One region of the Paenibacillus tritici genome, then DNA from elsewhere that is predicted to be linked to it. Evidence: riboswitches for the same ligand, from Rfam matches in the RefSeq annotation. Region 1 holds a riboswitch; each other region holds the start of a gene.
The links. A riboswitch is a leader RNA that binds a small molecule or an ion and turns the genes downstream of it on or off. The one in region 1 is predicted to bind thiamine pyrophosphate.
Positions count from the first base shown of each region.

Region 2: linked by a shared signal. The riboswitch ahead of KDC22_RS14215 (ABC transporter ATP-binding protein) and the one ahead of thiC (phosphomethylpyrimidine synthase ThiC) in region 1 are both predicted to bind thiamine pyrophosphate.
Region 3: linked by a shared signal. The riboswitch ahead of KDC22_RS02145 (ABC transporter substrate-binding protein) and the one ahead of thiC (phosphomethylpyrimidine synthase ThiC) in region 1 are both predicted to bind thiamine pyrophosphate.

Region 1 is NZ_CP073365.1:162,169-168,151, reverse strand. Features, by position in the region: gene KDC22_RS00840 (ROK family glucokinase) at 1-63, opposite strand, end outside; gene KDC22_RS00835 (DUF438 domain-containing protein) at 259-1,524, opposite strand; gene KDC22_RS00830 (DUF1858 domain-containing protein) at 1,539-1,766, opposite strand; gene thiC (phosphomethylpyrimidine synthase ThiC) at 1,952-3,631, opposite strand; TPP riboswitch at 3,783-3,889, opposite strand; gene trxB (thioredoxin-disulfide reductase) at 3,965-4,918, opposite strand; gene KDC22_RS00815 (tetratricopeptide repeat protein) at 4,964-5,983, opposite strand, start outside.
Region 2 is NZ_CP073365.1:3,373,821-3,379,803, reverse strand. Features, by position in the region: gene KDC22_RS14220 (TetR/AcrR family transcriptional regulator) at 164-820, shown strand; TPP riboswitch at 891-993, shown strand; gene KDC22_RS14215 (ABC transporter ATP-binding protein) at 1,127-1,897, shown strand; gene KDC22_RS14210 (ABC transporter permease) at 1,878-2,654, shown strand; gene KDC22_RS14205 (ABC transporter substrate-binding protein) at 2,651-3,733, shown strand; gene thiM (hydroxyethylthiazole kinase) at 3,758-4,561, shown strand; gene thiD (bifunctional hydroxymethylpyrimidine kinase/phosphomethylpyrimidine kinase) at 4,607-5,434, shown strand; gene thiE (thiamine phosphate synthase) at 5,431-5,983, shown strand, end outside.
Region 3 is NZ_CP073365.1:474,137-480,119, reverse strand. Features, by position in the region: gene KDC22_RS02170 (sensor histidine kinase) at 1-312, opposite strand, end outside; gene KDC22_RS02165 (response regulator transcription factor) at 309-983, opposite strand; gene KDC22_RS02160 (EAL domain-containing protein) at 1,006-2,046, opposite strand; gene KDC22_RS02155 (pyridoxamine 5'-phosphate oxidase family protein) at 2,219-2,665, opposite strand; gene KDC22_RS02150 (hypothetical protein) at 2,944-4,395, shown strand; TPP riboswitch at 4,468-4,578, shown strand; gene KDC22_RS02145 (ABC transporter substrate-binding protein) at 4,708-5,778, shown strand; gene KDC22_RS02140 (thiamine-binding protein) at 5,831-5,983, shown strand, end outside.

The sequences.
Region 1 (5,983 bases):
GCAGATTCCAACCTTAATCGTGGTACCACCTAAATCCACGCCAACGTAGATATTTTCAGACATGTAACAAGCCACCTTTTTCTATGCTAAAATAGTTAATCCTACGTACCCACTATAATAGAAGCCTTCCCTGCGGTCAAGGAAAGGCGATACACCCGGGGCAATGGGCTGCGCAGCAGCAAAAAGACTTTCTCGCCGGGCAGGCAAGAAAGTCCGAAATGTATCTTCTATTTTAATGTAAGGAATCGGTCATATCTTCTATTCCGACAAAATCCGTTTTTGACCCTCAAGTGCCCGGATCGGTGCGATGTTCTGCGTGAATTCCAGCGTACCCATATAACGGCCCGCCTCGTCGCGTACTGCGAAGTACCGGATGTAGATGAATTTATCCTTAATGTTAATCCAGAAATCCTCGGCATCCTTGACGCCAGCCTTGAAATCAGCCAGCAGCTTCTCCACGACATGCACACTCTGCGGCGGATGGCAATTCTGCACCGTGCGGCCGATCACGGCCTTCGTCCGGGCAAAAATCCGTTCCTTGCCATGCGAGAAATAGCGGACAACATCATTCTCGTCGATAAAGGTCAGGTCCACCGGCAAATGATTCATCAGCGTCTCGAGCTGGTGAAGCGACAACAGCCCGGTCTCAAACCGGATGAAGCCCTGCGGCGACAGGCCTTCCCCTGCTCCCTCCGCTTGCACATCGGCCCCTTCAGGCTCAGCCGCACGCTCCGGTATCCATTCCTGGTCCGGTGCAGCCAGGCAGAAGCCGATTTCATCGCTTTCGCGGGCAATTTTGACCCACTCATCTTCAGTCAGCTTATCCAGCGCCATCGGCAGCAGAATGTTCTCTTCCTTGAAGATCATCTCGTTGACTTCCTTAATGATCTCTTCGAGTGAAGCAGCAATCTGCTCCGTGTCCCCGTTATAGGCGCTAAGTGTCTTCTTCGCTTCCTTGATCATATTGCGGATGCCGTCATCGACCCCCCACATCACCTTGGTCGGACCATAGATTCCGTACTTCTCCAGGTAAGGGAACAGCAGATTCTCCTTGCGGCTGTAGTGCTTGTCGAGATCGAGCAGCAGGCTCAGGTCCTCCAGCAGCTTGAATATAATCTCGTCACTGGCGTTCTTCTTGAACTTGTCAGCATGCAGCTCCAGCCGGAAGTTCACCAGCCGTTCAATCTCACGGTTCTCCAGCTTGAAGGTATGCACGGGATGGCCGGGCTGCTCCTCGGGCCTTACAGAACGGTGAATCTGTTCAATTGAGCCTTTGAATATGGCCGTATGCACGGAGCATAGGCGCTGTACTTCCTCTACCGGAATGCCCTCCTCGGTCATAAGGGAATGCTCCATGGCGGAGATTTCCTCCACAGTAACATCGCCTACCGCTTCCGCAAAACGCGCCTTAACCTCCTCAACGCTTTTGCCTGCATGCAGCTCCTTGATGATCTCTTTCAGCATAGCCTGGCGGCGCGTCTGTTCGGGCACATCTACCTCGCGGTTATTAATCAGCTCACTCATATGGATCTCTCCTTCTATTCTATAATCTCGAAGCCATGCTGCTGAAAGGCCAGCCGAACGGTTTCCAGCTCTATTTTCTTTAACTTTATTCCTTTGGATAATGTCATGAAACGTCCTGCGGTCTGCAGCATCCCAGGCTTCGTGATATCACGGAAACCGAGACCCACCATGATTTCCACCGCTTCCGGGTGCCTGGTTACCAGCTCAAAGATAGGTTCATCCAGCTTCAGCACTTTACTCATTCTGTTGTACACCTCACCAATGAGAATTCTTCTCAACAACAGCTTAGCATAGGGTACAGAGGTGGATTGTGATTGTAATCACTAAGCATAAGAAAAGCTGCCCTCACGCCTTTTTCAGCATGGGGACAGCAAGTAATAGTTCAGATTATAGGTATAGAAGACCAGCTATATTTACAGCGGTACACTCAAACTGGGGAATTACGGATATCATGCGAAATCCGCATGCTGCAGAACTTAGGGCCGCACATCGAGCAGAAATGCGCTTGCTTCGCACCCTCCGCAGGAAGGGTCTCATCATGATACTCCAGCGCCCTTTCCGGGTCCAGGGAGAGATGGAACTGGTCACGCCAGCGGAATTCGAACCGCGCCTTGGACAGCGCATTATCCCTGTCCTGTGCACCCGGATGTCCCTTGGCGAGGTCTGCGGCATGGGCGGCGATTTTGTAGGTAATGACTCCTTCGCGCACATCATTCTTGTTAGGCAACCCCAGATGCTCCTTCGGTGTTACGTAACATAGCATAGATGTCCCCAGCCAGCCGATCATCGCCGCCCCGATAGCTGAAGTGATATGATCATAACCGGGGGCAATATCGGTAGTCAGCGGGCCGAGAGTATAAAAGGGGGCTTCCCGGCAAATCTCGAGCTGCTTGTCCATATTCTCCTTAATCTGGTGCATCGGCACATGTCCCGGACCCTCAACCATGACCTGAACATCGTGCTTCCAGGCCAGCGCTGTCAGCTCTCCCAGCGTCTCCAGCTCAGCGAATTGAGCTTCGTCATTGGCATCTGCAATAGAACCCGGACGCAGTCCGTCCCCCAGGGAGAAGGCTACATCATACGTCTTCATAATCTCACATATCTCTTCAAAATGTGTGTACAGGAAGTTCTCCTGCTGATGGGCAAGGCACCACGCGGCCATAATCGAGCCGCCTCTGGATACGATGCCTGTCATTCTCCGGGCAGTCAGCGGAATATAGCGCTTCAGCACCCCGGCATGAATGGTGAAGTAATCCACTCCCTGCTCTGCCTGCTCAATCAGCGTGTCACGATAGAGCTCCCAGGTTAAATCCTCCGCTATACCGTTCACCTTCTCGAGCGCCTGGTATAAGGGCACTGTGCCGACAGGCACCGGAGAATTGCGGATAATCCATTCGCGGGTGGTATGAATTGCAGCTCCGGTGGAGAGGTCCATAATTGTATCAGCCCCCCAACGGGTCGCCCACCGCATCTTCTCCACCTCCTCTTCAATAGAAGAAGATACCGCAGAATTTCCGATGTTGGCATTGATCTTCACCAGGAAGTTGCGGCCAATAATCATCGGCTCGCTCTCCGGATGATTAATGTTGGCCGGAATGATGGCCCGGCCGGCGGCCACCTCGTCCCGTACGAATTCCGGCCGCATATTCTCACGGATCGCGATATACTCCATCTCCGGTGTAATCATCCCTTGCCGTGCATAATGCAGCTGGGTAACATTGCGGCCCGCCTGTGCCCGCAGCGGACTTCGCTGCAGTCCCGGAAAAGCTTCTGCGGGCGGCCCGCCCCTGCGGATTCCGTTATCCTCCGGCTGTACGGCTCTTCCGGTGTATTCCTCCGAATCGCCCCGCTCTGCAATCCAGCATAGACGGTGCGGCGGCAGTCCCCTCCGAATGTCGGTCTCCTCTGCAGCATCGGTGTAGATACCGCTTGTGTCATAGACACGCAGCGGTGCGTTCTCCTTATCCCCGGCAACGCCCTCTGTTCTGCTGAGAGTGATCTCCCGCATCGGAACCTGAATATCCGGGCGCGAGCCCTCTACATACACTTTACGGCTTGCCGGAAAACTGGAAAGGTCTACCTCGCCGTTCTTCACTATTTCTGTCACTCTAATCTCCTCCTCTTTGCTCTATGAGCTTGTCAGATAAGATTTCACGCAGCAGACTGAGCCGAAGAATCCATGAATTCCCGCACGTCAAAAAGCCGCTCCACCTGGAGCGGCTTTATTAAAGGAACAGCCAAATAAGACTGTATTCAAAAAAGGTCCGACTCCACTTTCCTACGCTGGTATGATCCAGATCAGGTTCAAGGGTCCGGAAATTCAATTTTCCCGTCTCAGCCTATTCAGGCTCCCCTAGTGGGTATCTTATCTAATTAATTACATTTTACTGGTATAGGTATTTCTTGTAAACCCATAATTGTTACCCGGAACCTTCTCCGGTTATTTATCCAGCGATTCGCTCCAGTCATGCACCATCGTGCCTTCCAGGAACTTCTCGGCGTCCATTGCCGCCATACAGCCGGTTCCCGCTGCCGATATAGCCTGACGGTAACGTGTATCCTGCACATCGCCGCAGGCGAATACGCCGGGAATATTCGTCTCGGTAGTACCCGGATTGACCACGATATAACCACTCTCATCCGTGTTAATCTGGCCGCCCAAGAACGCTGTGTTAGGAGTATGTCCAATCGCCACAAAGACACCATCTGCCTCCACCAGCTCTGTCAGTCCGGTCTCATTATTAAGCACCGTGATGCCCTTCACACCGGTGTCCCCGACGGTAACTTCAACCGGGGTACGGTTCAGGGCCCAGGATACCTTGCTGTTATCGCGCGCGCGGTCCTGCATGATCTTCGAAGCCCGAAGCTCCGGACGGCGGTGAACCAGCGTTACGCTGGACGCGAAGCGGGTCAGGAAGCTGGCTTCCTCCATGGCAGAGTCCCCGCCGCCGACCACGACAATCTTTTTGCCCCGGAAAAAGAAGCCGTCACAGGTCGCACAGGTACTAACCCCGCGCCCCACATTCTCCTGCTCGCCCGGGATTCCCAGATATCTTGCAGAGGCTCCGGTTGAAATAATGACCGACTCTGCTTCGAGCACACCCATTCCGTCTACGGTAACCTTGAACGGACGCTGCGAGAAATCAACGGATTCCACCCAGCCATTCTTGAATTCAGCGCCGAAGCGTTCAGCCTGCTTACGCATATTGTCCATCAGATCCGGACCCAGAATTCCTTCAGGGAAGCCTGGAAAGTTCTCCACTTCTGTTGTCGTTGTCAGCTGTCCTCCCGGCTGCAAGCCTTCAATCACCAGCGGGCTCAGGTTCGCACGCGCCAGGTAAATCGCAGCAGTCAGCCCGGCCGGGCCTGTTCCGATTACAATTGTTTTGTACATTGCTTTGGCCTCCTTACAAGTAGGTTTGTATTTAGAAGTAGTGGTTCAAATACGGGTAGTGGACGGCGATAAGCCGTCCGTTCCCGGCAGCATCCCCCGGACATCACATTCGCTGTCGATCCGCCGCGCATAACGGCTAACCATGGAGACGGACACCCCGTAACGCTGGGCCACCTCGCGGAATGTAACCGGCTGTCCATGCAGCCGTGCCGTCAGATACTCCAGGGCTGCGCACCAGCCGCCGTCATTGCGGAATAACGGAACATCCGGGTACAGGCTGCCGATGAACTGCTTCCAGATAAACTCGGCATCCTTCTTCTGGACAGCATCATATCTGCGGTCCATCATCGCTGCCGTATGATCCATAATCCGCTGCCAGTCCTCTCTCCATTCAGGCGTTCCCTTGGGGCTGGACAGAGCCGCCAGCTCCTGTTCTTCGCCGGATGGGCCAGCTTCATCCAGGTGATCTCCGATCAGCCGCTGAAGGCTGAACAGCGCTGCCTCCTGCAGGCGGTCCTCCTGAAGCGGCTCCTGCTCCAGCACGCCGCGCAGTACCTCGGACATCTCCTCATCCTCAATCCAGCGGAGAGCTTCGGTCACCTGAAGCTTCGTGGCAGAATCGCCGTAGCGCAGCGCCCAGAAGAACGACGCGCGCAGCAGCGGATTACTCCGTACCTCTTCCGTGAATTTGCCCGTATTGTCCTTCCACTGCTTAAGCTGCTCCTGGAAGGGTAACTGGTAATTGTAGCTGATAGATGGCATAGAGCGCTCTTCCGCCCTGGCCTGCTGAAGCTGGGACAGGAAGAAGGCCGGCACAGCAGAATCAGGGTCCAGCTTCGCGGCCTGTCTCCAGCAGCGCTGAGCTTCACTGTACAGGCCGCTATTGCTTGCCGCCACCGCGCAGTAATGATACAGGCCGGCGTCTCCGGCGACCTCCTCATCCTTCAGCAGACGGCGAAAATGGCTGTACGCCGCAGTGTGGCGGCCCAGGATACCCATGGTTGTGGCCATTTTGAACACATGCTCCTGATGAAACGGCACGGTTGCTTCTAGCATACCCAGCAG
Region 2 (5,983 bases), 3.2 Mb from region 1:
CTGTCCGCGCCCAGCATTGACCTGCGGACAGATTTATAGATATAATGAGTGAACGGACAACTGTCCGTAAGTGCAATTCATAGTCTACGGACAATTGTCCGTTGTGTCAATTGATTTATTTGTTTTTCTGTAAATCGCTGATCTGTTTCTGAAAGGGGATCTCATGAAAAAGCCAGACACCGATGCTGCACAGCTCCCGCCGTCAGCTCCGCAAGCCGTAGAATCCGCTCCGCCCGTGTCCGCCGATCCTTATGTGCAGCGGATTCTCGAAGCCGCCCGCCAGTTGTTCACCGAGAGCGGCCTGGAGGCGGTGAACATGTACAGCATTGCGAAGCGGGCGGGGATAGGGCAAGGCTCGCTGTACCGCCGCTTCACGGACAAAGGTGAGATCTGTTCTGCTCTGCTGAAGGGCAGCGCGGACCAGTTCCTCTCCGGTCTGGAGCAGCAGGTCGCTGCCGGCGCCGGTGAAGCTCCGGCCCTGGCCCGGCTGCAGAGCAGCATTGAGCAGATTGCCGATTTCATAGAGCAGTATGCCGAGCTGCTGAATATGATCAAAGCCGAGTTCACCGGCAAGAAGCAGCTTACCCAGTTTGAGCATCCTTTTTTTCAGCGGCTGGGAGTGATGATGACTGAGCTGCTGCAGCGGGCTGCAGACAATGGAGAGATTATTGATATAGATCCGGGCTTCGCAGCTACCGCATTAATCTCAATACTCAGCCCCGATCTGTACTTATATGAACAGAAGCGTAACCATTCCTCCAAGCTGGAAATCTCCCGCGGAATCGTGGCTTTGTTCGTGACAGGCCTCTCCAGACGCTAGAACAGCCTGCTCTTTACAAGAGAGGAATTTATGGTATATTAAGTAGCAATTACGAATTCAATAGCACCTGTTATTTCACTAGGGGAGTCGGCCGACTGAGACGGAGCTTAAGCTCCGGACCCTTGGAACCTGATCTGGATCATACCAGCGGAGGGAAGTGGAGCAGATTGTATCAGTGGCTTCCGCGTCATAGGCCGCAGCTGACTGTACCTTCCGCCCCATTCATCTCCTCCGGGAAATGAATGGGGCTTTTTGATGTTCGTACGGCTGTTAATTGATCCCGGAGGAGGCTTCCAACATAGTCTTATGATTAACCTTACGAATCTGTCCTACGCCTTCGGGTCCGGATCGTCCCGTGCACCGGTATTCTCGGAGCTGTCCATGAATGTTCGCCGGGGGGAATTCATCTCTGTCGTCGGTGCCAGCGGATGCGGCAAAAGCACGTTGTTCAAAATTATCGCCGGCCTGCTTGAGCCTGCCAGCGGCAGCCTTACGCTGAACGGGGTTGAGTCAACATCAGCGGCCCAGAGGCTGGGCCGTGTCGCCTATATGCCGCAGCAGGATCTCCTGCTGCCCTGGAGAACCGTGCTGGATAATTGTCTGCTGCCCTGGGAACTGAAGCGCAGCGTCCCCAAAGCGGACGCCGTTACGCAGATCCGCACCCTGCTGGACCGCTTCGGTCTCACCGAGACCGAAGGTGCTTATCCGCATGAGCTGTCCGGCGGGATGCGCCAGCGGGTGGCCGTCCTCCGCACGGTCGCTGCGGGCAATGAACTTCTGCTGCTCGACGAGCCGTTCGGAGCGCTGGATGCCATTACGAAGCGGGCGCTTCAGATCTGGCTGCTGGAGTTATGGTCGGAGCTGGACAAGACTGTGCTGTTCATCACCCATGACCTGGAGGAGGCACTGCTGCTCAGTGACAGAATCTATCTGATGACCGGCAGTCAGGGCGGCGGGATACAGGAGTTCACTTCCAGACTCCCTCGTCCCCGGCACCACAGTCTGAACTATGAACCGCAGTTTGCTGCCCTGCGTCAGGAATTGGAGCTGAAGTTATATGATAACCGTCTCACCTAGACGGCTGATGCAGGATTACGGCCCGTCTGCCCTGCTGGCGGTGCTGACCCTGGCGGTCTGGGAGACTGTAGCGCGCCTTGGCCTGATTCCTCCATTCATTCTTCCTGCTCCGTCTGCGGTCTGGATGGCCTTGATTGAAGAACGCAGCCTGCTCTTCGGAGTGCATCTGCCTGCGACACTACTGGAGGTGCTCACAGGCTTCGCCCTGTCCGTAGGCTGCGGAAGCCTGCTGGGGACGGGGATGCATCTGTTTAGGCCGCTGGCCAAGGCGCTGTACCCGCTCCTGGTTATCAGCCAGACGATACCGCTAATCGCCCTCTCGCCCCTGTTCATTATGTGGTTCGGCTACACCTTATGGAGCAAGGTGGCTGTTGTTTTCCTGACCGCATTCTTTCCGGTGGTCATCGGCACCTATGACGGGTTGTCCAAGAACACAGACGGCTACCGGGAGCTGCTGCTGACATTCGGCGCGAACCGCTGGCAGATCCTCAGGAAGGTTGGCGTTCCGCTGGCCCTGCCCTCTTTTTTCTCCGGACTGAAGCTGTCGGTTGTATACTGTGTCATCGGTGCAACGATCGGAGAATGGCTCGGGGGCAGCCAGGGGCTGGGCTACTTCAGCCGCAGAATGGCCGGGAATCTGCAGAGCGCCAAGATGTTTGCCGCTGTTGTCTTGTTGTCCGCACTCGGTATCTTATTGTTTCTATCTGTCGCCGGGCTGGAGAAGATTATTCTGAAGAAAAGAGGACGTTATTCATGACTACTATCCGCTATGCACGTAATCTGTACAATAGCATTTCAAGGCCGGCCAAGCTGCTGCTGTCCGCTCTTGTGCTCTGTACCCTGCCGGTCCTGGCAGGCTGCGCCAACAGCAACAGTCCGGGGACTTCCGGCTCCACGGCTGCAACAACTGCGACCTCCGAAGCGGGTGCTGACGGTCCAGCCCATAAGCTGACGATTATGCTCGACTGGTATCCGAACGCTGTCCACTCCTTTTTATACGCAGCTCAGGCTAAAGGATATTTCGCTGAACAAGGTCTTGAGGTGGAGATTCAGATGCCTGCCGATACCAATGATGCGCTGAAGCTTGTCGCTGCCGGGAAGGTGGACCTCGCGCTCAGCTATCAGCCTCAGGTGCTGATGGCACGGGGAGAGAACATTCCGGTCAAATCCATTGCCGCCCTGGTGCGGCATCCGCTGAATCATCTTATGGTAGCCGCTGACAGCGGAATTACCCGTCCGGGAGAGCTGTCAGGCAAGCAAGCCGGATATTCCTCTGTTCCGCTGTATGAAGCCATGCTGAAAGCCATGGTGACAAGTGACGGCGGGGACGCCTCATCCCTGAAGCTGATCGACGTTGGCTTCGAGCTGATTCCCGCGCTCTCCACGGGCCGTGTGGATGCCATAATGGGCGGCTTCATCAACCATGAGCAGCTCCTTCTGGAGCAGGAAGGCCATCCGGTACGCTCCTTCAATCCTGTGGAATACGGGGTTCCCGATTATTATGAGCTGGTGCTGGTCGCCAGTGAACAGGGACTTCAGGATTCGCAGGGGTATTACCAAAAATTCGTGGAAGCCATACGACAAGGCCAGCAGTTCGTAGCCGGGAACCCGGATGAAGCGCTGAAGCTTCTGCTGGAGCATCAGGAGGATACCGCTCCGCTGGATGAAGCGATTGAACAGCGCAGTCTGAAGATCCTGCTGCCGCTGATGGATGCCGGCTCTCAGCCCTTCGGCTATCAGGATGGGGCTACATGGGAGAAAGTAAACCAGTGGCTGGGCGAGAACGGACTGCTGGCGCAGGAAGTGGATATTAAGAACGCTTTTATTAATTTCTAGATTATACCCTCAGGAGGAATTCATATGTCTTATCTATCCAAGGTGCGCCAGGCGAATCCGCTGGTGCATAATATCACGAATATCGTAGTCGCCAACTTCACCGCAAACGGGCTGCTTGCGCTCGGGGCCTCCCCGTTTATGGCCGATGCGCTGGAAGAAGTTGCCGATGTCGCCGCCATGTCCGGGGCTGTCGTGCTGAACATCGGCACGCTGAATGAAGCCGCCATCGCTTCCATGCTCAAAGCCGGGCAGGCCGCGAACCGGCAGGGCGTTCCGTTGGTACTTGATCCCGTCGGGGCAGGCGCCACCGCCTACCGCACGGAGGTTACCGCCAAGCTGCTCGGGGAGCTTCAGCTTACCGCTCTGCGCGGCAATGTAGCTGAGGTTGCTAATGTCGCCGGCGAGCGCTGGGCGAGCAAAGGCGTGGATGCCGGGGCAGGCGAAGGCGATGTAATCGCCCTGGCGAACAAGGCTGCGCGGAAGCTGAACTGTGTGGTCATCATCACCGGCAAGGAAGATATCATTACCGACGGCAAGCGGACCTATATCGCCAGCAACGGCCACCCCATCCTGACCCGGGTCACCGGAACCGGCTGTCTGCTCAGTGCTGTCGTAGGCGCATTTCTTGCGGCCAGCGGCGGGGGCGGCGATGTGCTGGAGGCGGCTGCCGAAGCCCTCTCCTTCTATGGCGTGGCAGCCGAGCTTGCTGCTGAAGCGGCAGAAGACCAAGGGCCCGGCAGCTTCCAGATAGAGTTCCTCAATCAATTGGCCCTGGTGACTCCGGAGCTATACAGCAGCCGGTCCCGGCTGAAGCTGCTCGAATCCTAGACCGCACAATATCCTAGACCGCATATTACAGAAGGAGATTACACGATGACTAGCATACGCAAAGCGTTAACCATTGCCGGCTCCGACAGTGGCGGAGGGGCCGGCATTCAGGCAGACTTGAAAACCTTCCAGGAGCTGGGGGTATATGGCATGTCCGCCCTTACTGCGCTCACCGCACAGAACACGCTCGGTGTTCAAGGGGTCTATCCCATGGAGCCGGAGACAGTCGTAGCCCAGCTCGATTCCATCGGAAGTGATTTACCGCCGGACGCCATCAAGACGGGGATGCTGTTCAGCAGTGACATTATCCGCATAGTTGCCGTCAAAGTGAAGCAATACGGCTGGCAGCAGCGGCTGGTCATCGACCCGGTCATGGTCGCCAAGGGCGGCTCCCAATTGCTATTGCAGGAAGCGGTGCAGGCGCTGATTACAGACCTGCTTCCTCTGGCACTCGCCATCACCCCCAATCTTCCTGAAGCAGAGATGCTTACAGGCATGAAGATTCACGGACGGCAGGACAGAGAACAAGCCGCAAGGCTCCTCCATCAGATGGGAGCGCAGTATATTGTCTTGAAGGGGGGACATGACCCGGAAGGCGATGAGGCTGTGGATCTGCTCTATGACGGACGGGAATTTCAATATATGTCCAGTCCGCGGATTGAGACCAGACATACGCATGGAACCGGCTGTACCTTCTCGGCAGCGGTGACGGCGGGTCTGGCGCTCGGCCGCTCCATGCCGGAAGCGGTCCGTACCGCCAAGGCCTTCATTCAGGCCGCTATCGAGGACAGTCTGAATATTGGGGCCGGGCAGGGGCCGACCAATCATTTTGCTTACCAGAACCGGATGAGATCCAAGGGGGAACTGCTATGAAACGGATCAACAGCGAGGACATGCGCAGACTTCTGAAGCTGTACTTCATAATGGGCAGCGTGAACTGCAAGCTCTCACCGGCTGACACCTTATCGGCTGCTGCGGACGGGGGAATCACTCTGTTCCAATTTCGGGAAAAGGGTCCCGCCGCGCTAACGGGTGCCGCCCTGCTCAAGCTTGGAGGGCAGCTCAGGGAAACCTGCCGGAATTACGGCATCCCGTTCATCGTAAATGATGATCTGGAGCTTGCTGCCGCGCTTGATGCGGACGGGATTCATGTCGGCCAGGATGATCTTCCGGCCCGCTTGATCCGTCAGCGGCTTGGCGAGCATAAGATCATCGGGGTATCCGCCCATAACCTGACGGAAGCACGGCAGGCCATTGCGGACGGGGCAGATTATCTCGGGGTCGGTCCCGTCTATCCCACAACGTCCAAAGCCGATGCCCAAGCTGTCCGGGGAACGGCTGTTATTGAAGAGCTAAGGCACAGCGGGCTTACCATCCCCCTCGTGGGAATCGGCGGAATCACCCTGGAGAATGCCCCGCCAG
Region 3 (5,983 bases), 310 kb from region 1:
GTGATCCACCCAGAATATTCTGGCATGGTGATAGGTTTCACTGAGTGTCCTGAGCCGCTGAGTGATGTCCTCAGGCGGCTGGTCCAGGAGCTTGCGGGCTTCCTCATGCCACATGATCTCCAGCTTATCGACACTGGAATACAGCGCATACTCCTTGGGAGGCGCTTCATGGGCGAGTCCGCCAAAGATGCTGTACAGCATAATAGTCAACGGCACAATAACGGGGATAAACAACAACGCGGCCACAAGAATAAGCAGATACCGGAAGAGCAGGGAACGGTGCAGAAGCTGGAACCGTCCTGCCCCCTTCATCCTCTCACCCGGTATCCGATTCCCCGGACCGTCTCAATGATCTCCGGCGCCGCCGGATCAAGCTCCAGCTTCTCGCGCAGATACCGGATATGTACCATCAGCGTCTTGTCGCCTTCCATATAACTCTCTCCCCAGACTGCTTCATAGATCTGCTCCTTGGTCAGAACCTGTCCAAGATGCCGCAGCAGGTATGAGAAGATCTGGAACTGCTTGCCGGTAAGCATAATCTCCCGCCCGCTTGCAGCTTCCATAACCACACTGCTGCCCGGCCGGACCACCAGATGCTTAAGCATCATGGGCGCAGGTGCAGCAGTGCCGCTTCTTCTTAACAGGACCTCCATTCTGGCTGCCAGCTCATCGGGATGAAACGGCTTGGTCAGATAATCATCGGCGAAATCCAGTCCCTGCAGCTTGTCATCAATGGAGGTGCGTGCCGAGAGCATCAGGATCGGCATGTCCGGATAGGCCCGCTTCAGCCGCTGACCGACGGTGAAGCCGTCCAGGCCTGGAAGCATCACATCCAGAATGGCCAGCTGGCAGCCCTCTGCGGCTTCAAGCGCCCCCTCCCCGCTCTCCAGCCAGCGGACAGCATATTCCCGTTCACGCAGATCTGCTGACACGGCATTGCCGATATCACGGTCATCTTCTACATACAGTACGGTTACGCTCACGCAGTTCACCGCCCCTTTCCCTTCATATCGCAGCAGTGAATCCGAAATGGCCCGGCGGCTTGTCCTCCGGCTTCCCGAACAGATACCCTTGCCCCAGATCCATGCCCAGATCGCGGCACACCAGGAACTCCTCGCGGCGTTCAATTCCCTCGGCCAGCAGCCTTGCACCGAAATCTCCGGCCCGGGAGACGATTTCACTGAGGACTCGCTGCTTATTCTCATCCTGATCACAGAAGCTGATCAGCTTGCGGTCAATCTTGACATAATCCGGCTGCAGGCTGGACATCAGCTCTAGCGTCGAATAACCCGCGCCGACATCGTCCAGCGCAACCCGCATCCCCTGCTGGCGGTATTCGGCGAAGATGGCGCGCAGATGCGGGATATCGCTTATTTTCTCAGTCTCCACGACTTCAAATACATAATCCTCCGGGTTCTGGTCCAGCCTGCGGATGGCCTCGAAGGTATGAGTCAGACAATACTTGGGATTATAAATAGAAGAGGGCAGGAAATTTATGAACCGCTTGATGCCCTTGGGCAGCAGTCTGGTGCTGGTCTCTATCGCCGATATTCTGGCGGCCCGGTCAAGAAAGGAATGGAAGCCTGTGCGCCGGGCGATCTCGAACAGTTCATACGGCTGAAAATAATGGCCCTGGGGCAGCGGACGCAGCAGAAATTCAAAGCCGACAATCTCTTCGCTGAAATTCACAATCGGCTGCATGTGGCTGCAGAAATCATGACCCCTGATGATAGAGATCAGGCTCTCATTCGAGAACCGGACCTTGAGCTGATCGAGAGTCAGCCACCGGTCCAGCGCAGCACGGGCGCCTCTGCCCGCGATGCACAAGGATAAGGATTGGGGCGTAGCCTCTTCCGCCTCCAGCCATTCTATAAGCTCCAGCACTTCTTCCTTGTGGTGGTATGGAATTAAGCAAGTCTCCCTTGCCTTGTATACTTCATACCCCGCATTCCTAATGGCCGCCGCCAGCGGATCAGTACAGGGGCGCAGCTTCAGCTCTCCTTCATCTTCTATCGGGCCGATGTCAGCGCAGTCAACACAGTTCATGGCAATCCCTCCGCCTCATGATGTCAAAAACCTGAGGCAATTATAGCATGATTCCTCCTGCGCGATCATCTGGGTAAGCAGCAGAAAGAGCCTCTCCTGAACCGAAAAGGCTCAGGGGAGGCCCACATGTAAGCTCTGCCGGCTATAATCATTGAACCGTTTATTTCCGCTGTTACTTGCCGGAGGAAGCGGCTGAGGCCGAAGCCTGCCATACGCCATGCTCTTGGTTCTTGCCCATATATTCGATCCGTGACGGGGACAGCTCAAGGATTACATAATCGGGATCATCCGGTCCCTTGAACCACTTCTCCAGCGACTCATTCCATACCTTGGCACGCAGGCCCTCATCCTTGGTCACGTCCACTGTAGCTTCAATCTCCAGCACATCCTTGCCGCCGCCCTGCTCGTAGCCCAGCAGCAGACAAGCATTAGGATTATCCTTCAGCTCCTCTACCTTATGGGTCTTACGATTGGTAGCGAGATAAATGGAAAGTCCGTCATGAAATACCGCCATATAGCGCACCTTAGGTTTATTGCCCGCTTCAACCGTCCCGAAGGACCCGAACTTGTTGTCATCCAGCGCCTGCATGATCTTCTTCTCCAGCTCTTTGTTATCCATTGACGTCTAATCTCCTTTCAAATTCATGTGAATATAAGTTTATATATTCACATCCGCAGTTTGGATTTATGATTAACCTGTGCCTAATATAGTGTACCCGTCCGGTTCGTTCTGAATCCCGGAACCTGTTCATAAATTCACCTATAAGGAGCTGCCCAGACCTCGGGGCTATTGGCCGCTTTTGCCGCCCTGTTATTCCTGTTAAGTGTGACCGCCTGGAGAATCGGGTAATATAGCTAACAAGATCCATATTCTGCGAATAAGGACGGAACCCCCACATGGTTGAACTGCATTCCGAACCCACCCTGCATACAGCGTTGCTGCAATTTATCTTTCCCTTCTCCATCAAGCCCGGACAGGATAAAGAGCTGATCGCAAGTCTGCAGAAGGAGGGGTTCACGCGTTTTTTTCTCGACAACAAGGAACTGGAGAATGCCTATTACGGAGAAGGCTACTGCGTGTCCCATGAGAAAATGGAGCGCAGCTATCTGCCGTTTGCCGCTCATGTGCTGTTTCCGCGTGAGAAGGACAGCGATTCCTTCCGCCGCTTTTCCCGGGTAAACGATCTGCCGTGCCGGCTGGAAATGCTCTTCGAGTCTGTGAATTTCCGGATTCTGTCCACCGATGTGTTCCTCTGTCCGTTTGAACTGGGCTTTCTGACCATAAGAGTGGCTATCGAGGAGAAAAACCTTCCCTTCAGCACTGTGCTGGAATTCGCTGACCGGTTCCGAACACTGGAGGATGTGTGTTATCAGGATAAACATGCCTTTATCCATTGCCAGGAGAAGTCCTTCGGCCGGGTGGAGGATTTCGTGTTCAAGAATCTCGTCTCCGGTCTGGAGCCGTTTCTCGACCCTGCGGAGATTGATGGCGCTTATTTCGAGACCCTGCCTTTTTTCGTGGATGAACGGATGCTGGTGCAGGCCTTCTATGGCTTCAACCGTGAGGAAGAGCTGGATGAGATAAGTGTAGAGCTGCGCTACCGCGCCTCCCAGCTGGATGGGCTGACTATAGACGGTAAGCCTTTTACCAGCGCGAGTGATCCTGAGTATATCGAGCAGTACACCCGGGATCATTGCTATAGCCGCTGGGGGCCGGACACCTATTATATGACGAACGAGCAGACCTTCTGCTGCCTGAGCCGGGCGAAGCCCGATATTGCCACGGAGCTGGTCAACCAGATGTACGGAGAGTATTATTATGGACTGCTGCTGAGTATTTTTCATAAAATCGTGCTGCTGAAGCTCGCCAATCTGCATTCCCGGCTGCGCATCAACCACGATTACGAAGAGATCGAGAATCTGATCTTTCTGATCAATAAATTTTCCGCCAAATTCTATTTTCTGGAGCTTATCTCGCAGTCGCAGGGGCGGGAGATTTTTTTCCAGCTGCGCAAGGTCTACGGCAATGATGCCCTGTTCGATGAAGTGAAGATGACCCTGAATGATCTGTTTCAGTATCAGGACAAATTCCAGGCCAAACGCCGGGATACCCTGCTCATGGTCCTGACTGTATTTACGGTAATCAGCGGGATTTACGGCATGAACCAGGTCATTGAGGATCTGAAAGGGAACATCGACTGGAGCAAAATGCTGGAGTACTCCGTGTTCGAATATCTCGCTCTGTTCCTGACCTTCTCTGGGATCGCAGTCAGTCTCGGCTTAACGCTGCGGGAGGCGCGGAATGGAATCCGCAGCCGCCGCAAAAGGCGGTACTATGATAAGGATTGAACAGACGGCTCTGGACAACCGCGAAGCCGCCGTCTATAATACACCGTAAGAACATAGCAATACCCGTGAACTTCATAGAACCAGGGGTGCTGGAATTGGCCGGCTGAGATTGTATCCCATAAGATACTGACCCTTATACCTGATCTGGATAATGCCAGCGTAGGAATCTCAATCAGCACTGTGCCATCATGGCCCAGAAGTTGATCCCCTCACGCAAGTAACTGGCGTCCCGATCTTCGGGGCGCTTTTTTGGTATGGTCTAACTTGAAAGTTGGAAGAATAGGGATTGCTGGAAGGAGAGAGAAGAGAGAGATGGGAGTCACAAAAACAGGTACACTGCTGCTAAGCTCCATGCTGGTTATCGCGTTAGCCGGATGCGGGGGCGGAAACAGCAACACAGGAAATGCCGGTGCCAGTGCGCCTGCCGCCGGGAACAGCACCGCTGCCCCTGAAGCAACTGCGACCGATGCCCCAGAGGAGCTGATTCCGGTCAAGATTGCCCTGGACTGGACGCCGAACACGAATCATACCGGGCTGTATGCCGCGAAGGAGCTGGGATATTACGCGGAGGAGGGCCTTGACGTTGAGATTGTACAGCCTGGCGCTGCCGGGTCTGACACTATGGTCACTTCCGGGGAAGCCCAGTTTGGCATCAGCGCCCAGGAGGCGCTCACCCTGGCCCGTCTGCAGGATGTGCCGCTCGTGTCTATCGCTGCTATCATTCAGCATAATACCTCGGGCTTCGCCGCTCCGAAGGACCGCAATATTAAGACACCGAAGGATTTTGAAGGCAAAACCTACGGAGGCTGGGGCTCCCCTGCGGAGCAGGCGGCCATGAAAGCCATCATGGACCCCGAAAGCGGGGACGTCTCTAAGGTGAAGCTGGTGAATATCGGCGAAGCCGACTTCTTCACGGCGGTGAAACGGGATATCGACTTCGCCTGGATCTTCTACGCCTGGACCGGAGTGGAGGCCGAGCTGCGCGGCGAGCCGCTGGATATGCTGTATCTGAAGGATTACGCGCCGCAGCTGGATTACTACACCCCGGTTCTGACCACCAGTGAGAAGGAAATCGCCGAACACCCTGAAGTGGTGAAGGCCTTCCTTAAGGCTACGACCAAAGGATATCAGTATGCCATCGACAACCCGGAAGAAGCAGCCACGGTCTTGTCCGATGCTGTACCGGAGCTGGACCCCAAGCTGGTGCTGGCCAGCCAGAAATGGCTCAGCCCGAAATATAAAGACGATGCCGCCCGCTGGGGAGAGCAGAAGCTTGAGATCTGGAAGAATTATGCCGACTGGATGTACGGCCTGAAGCTGCTGGATAAGCCGCTGGATGCCGAAAGTACGTTTACGAATGAGTTTTTGCCGGAAGGCCAGTAAACACCGGGTGGAATAGTACTGACACTAACTCACATGAGAGGAATGAATAATAATGGCTAATACACTGCTTAGCATTCAGGTAATTCCCAAGACTCCAAACAATGAGGATTCGATCCCTTACGTGGACACGGCGATTGAGGTTATTCAGAAGTCGGGGGTCAAGCATCAGGTGAATCCGCTGGAGACCACCATGGAAGGCGAGCTG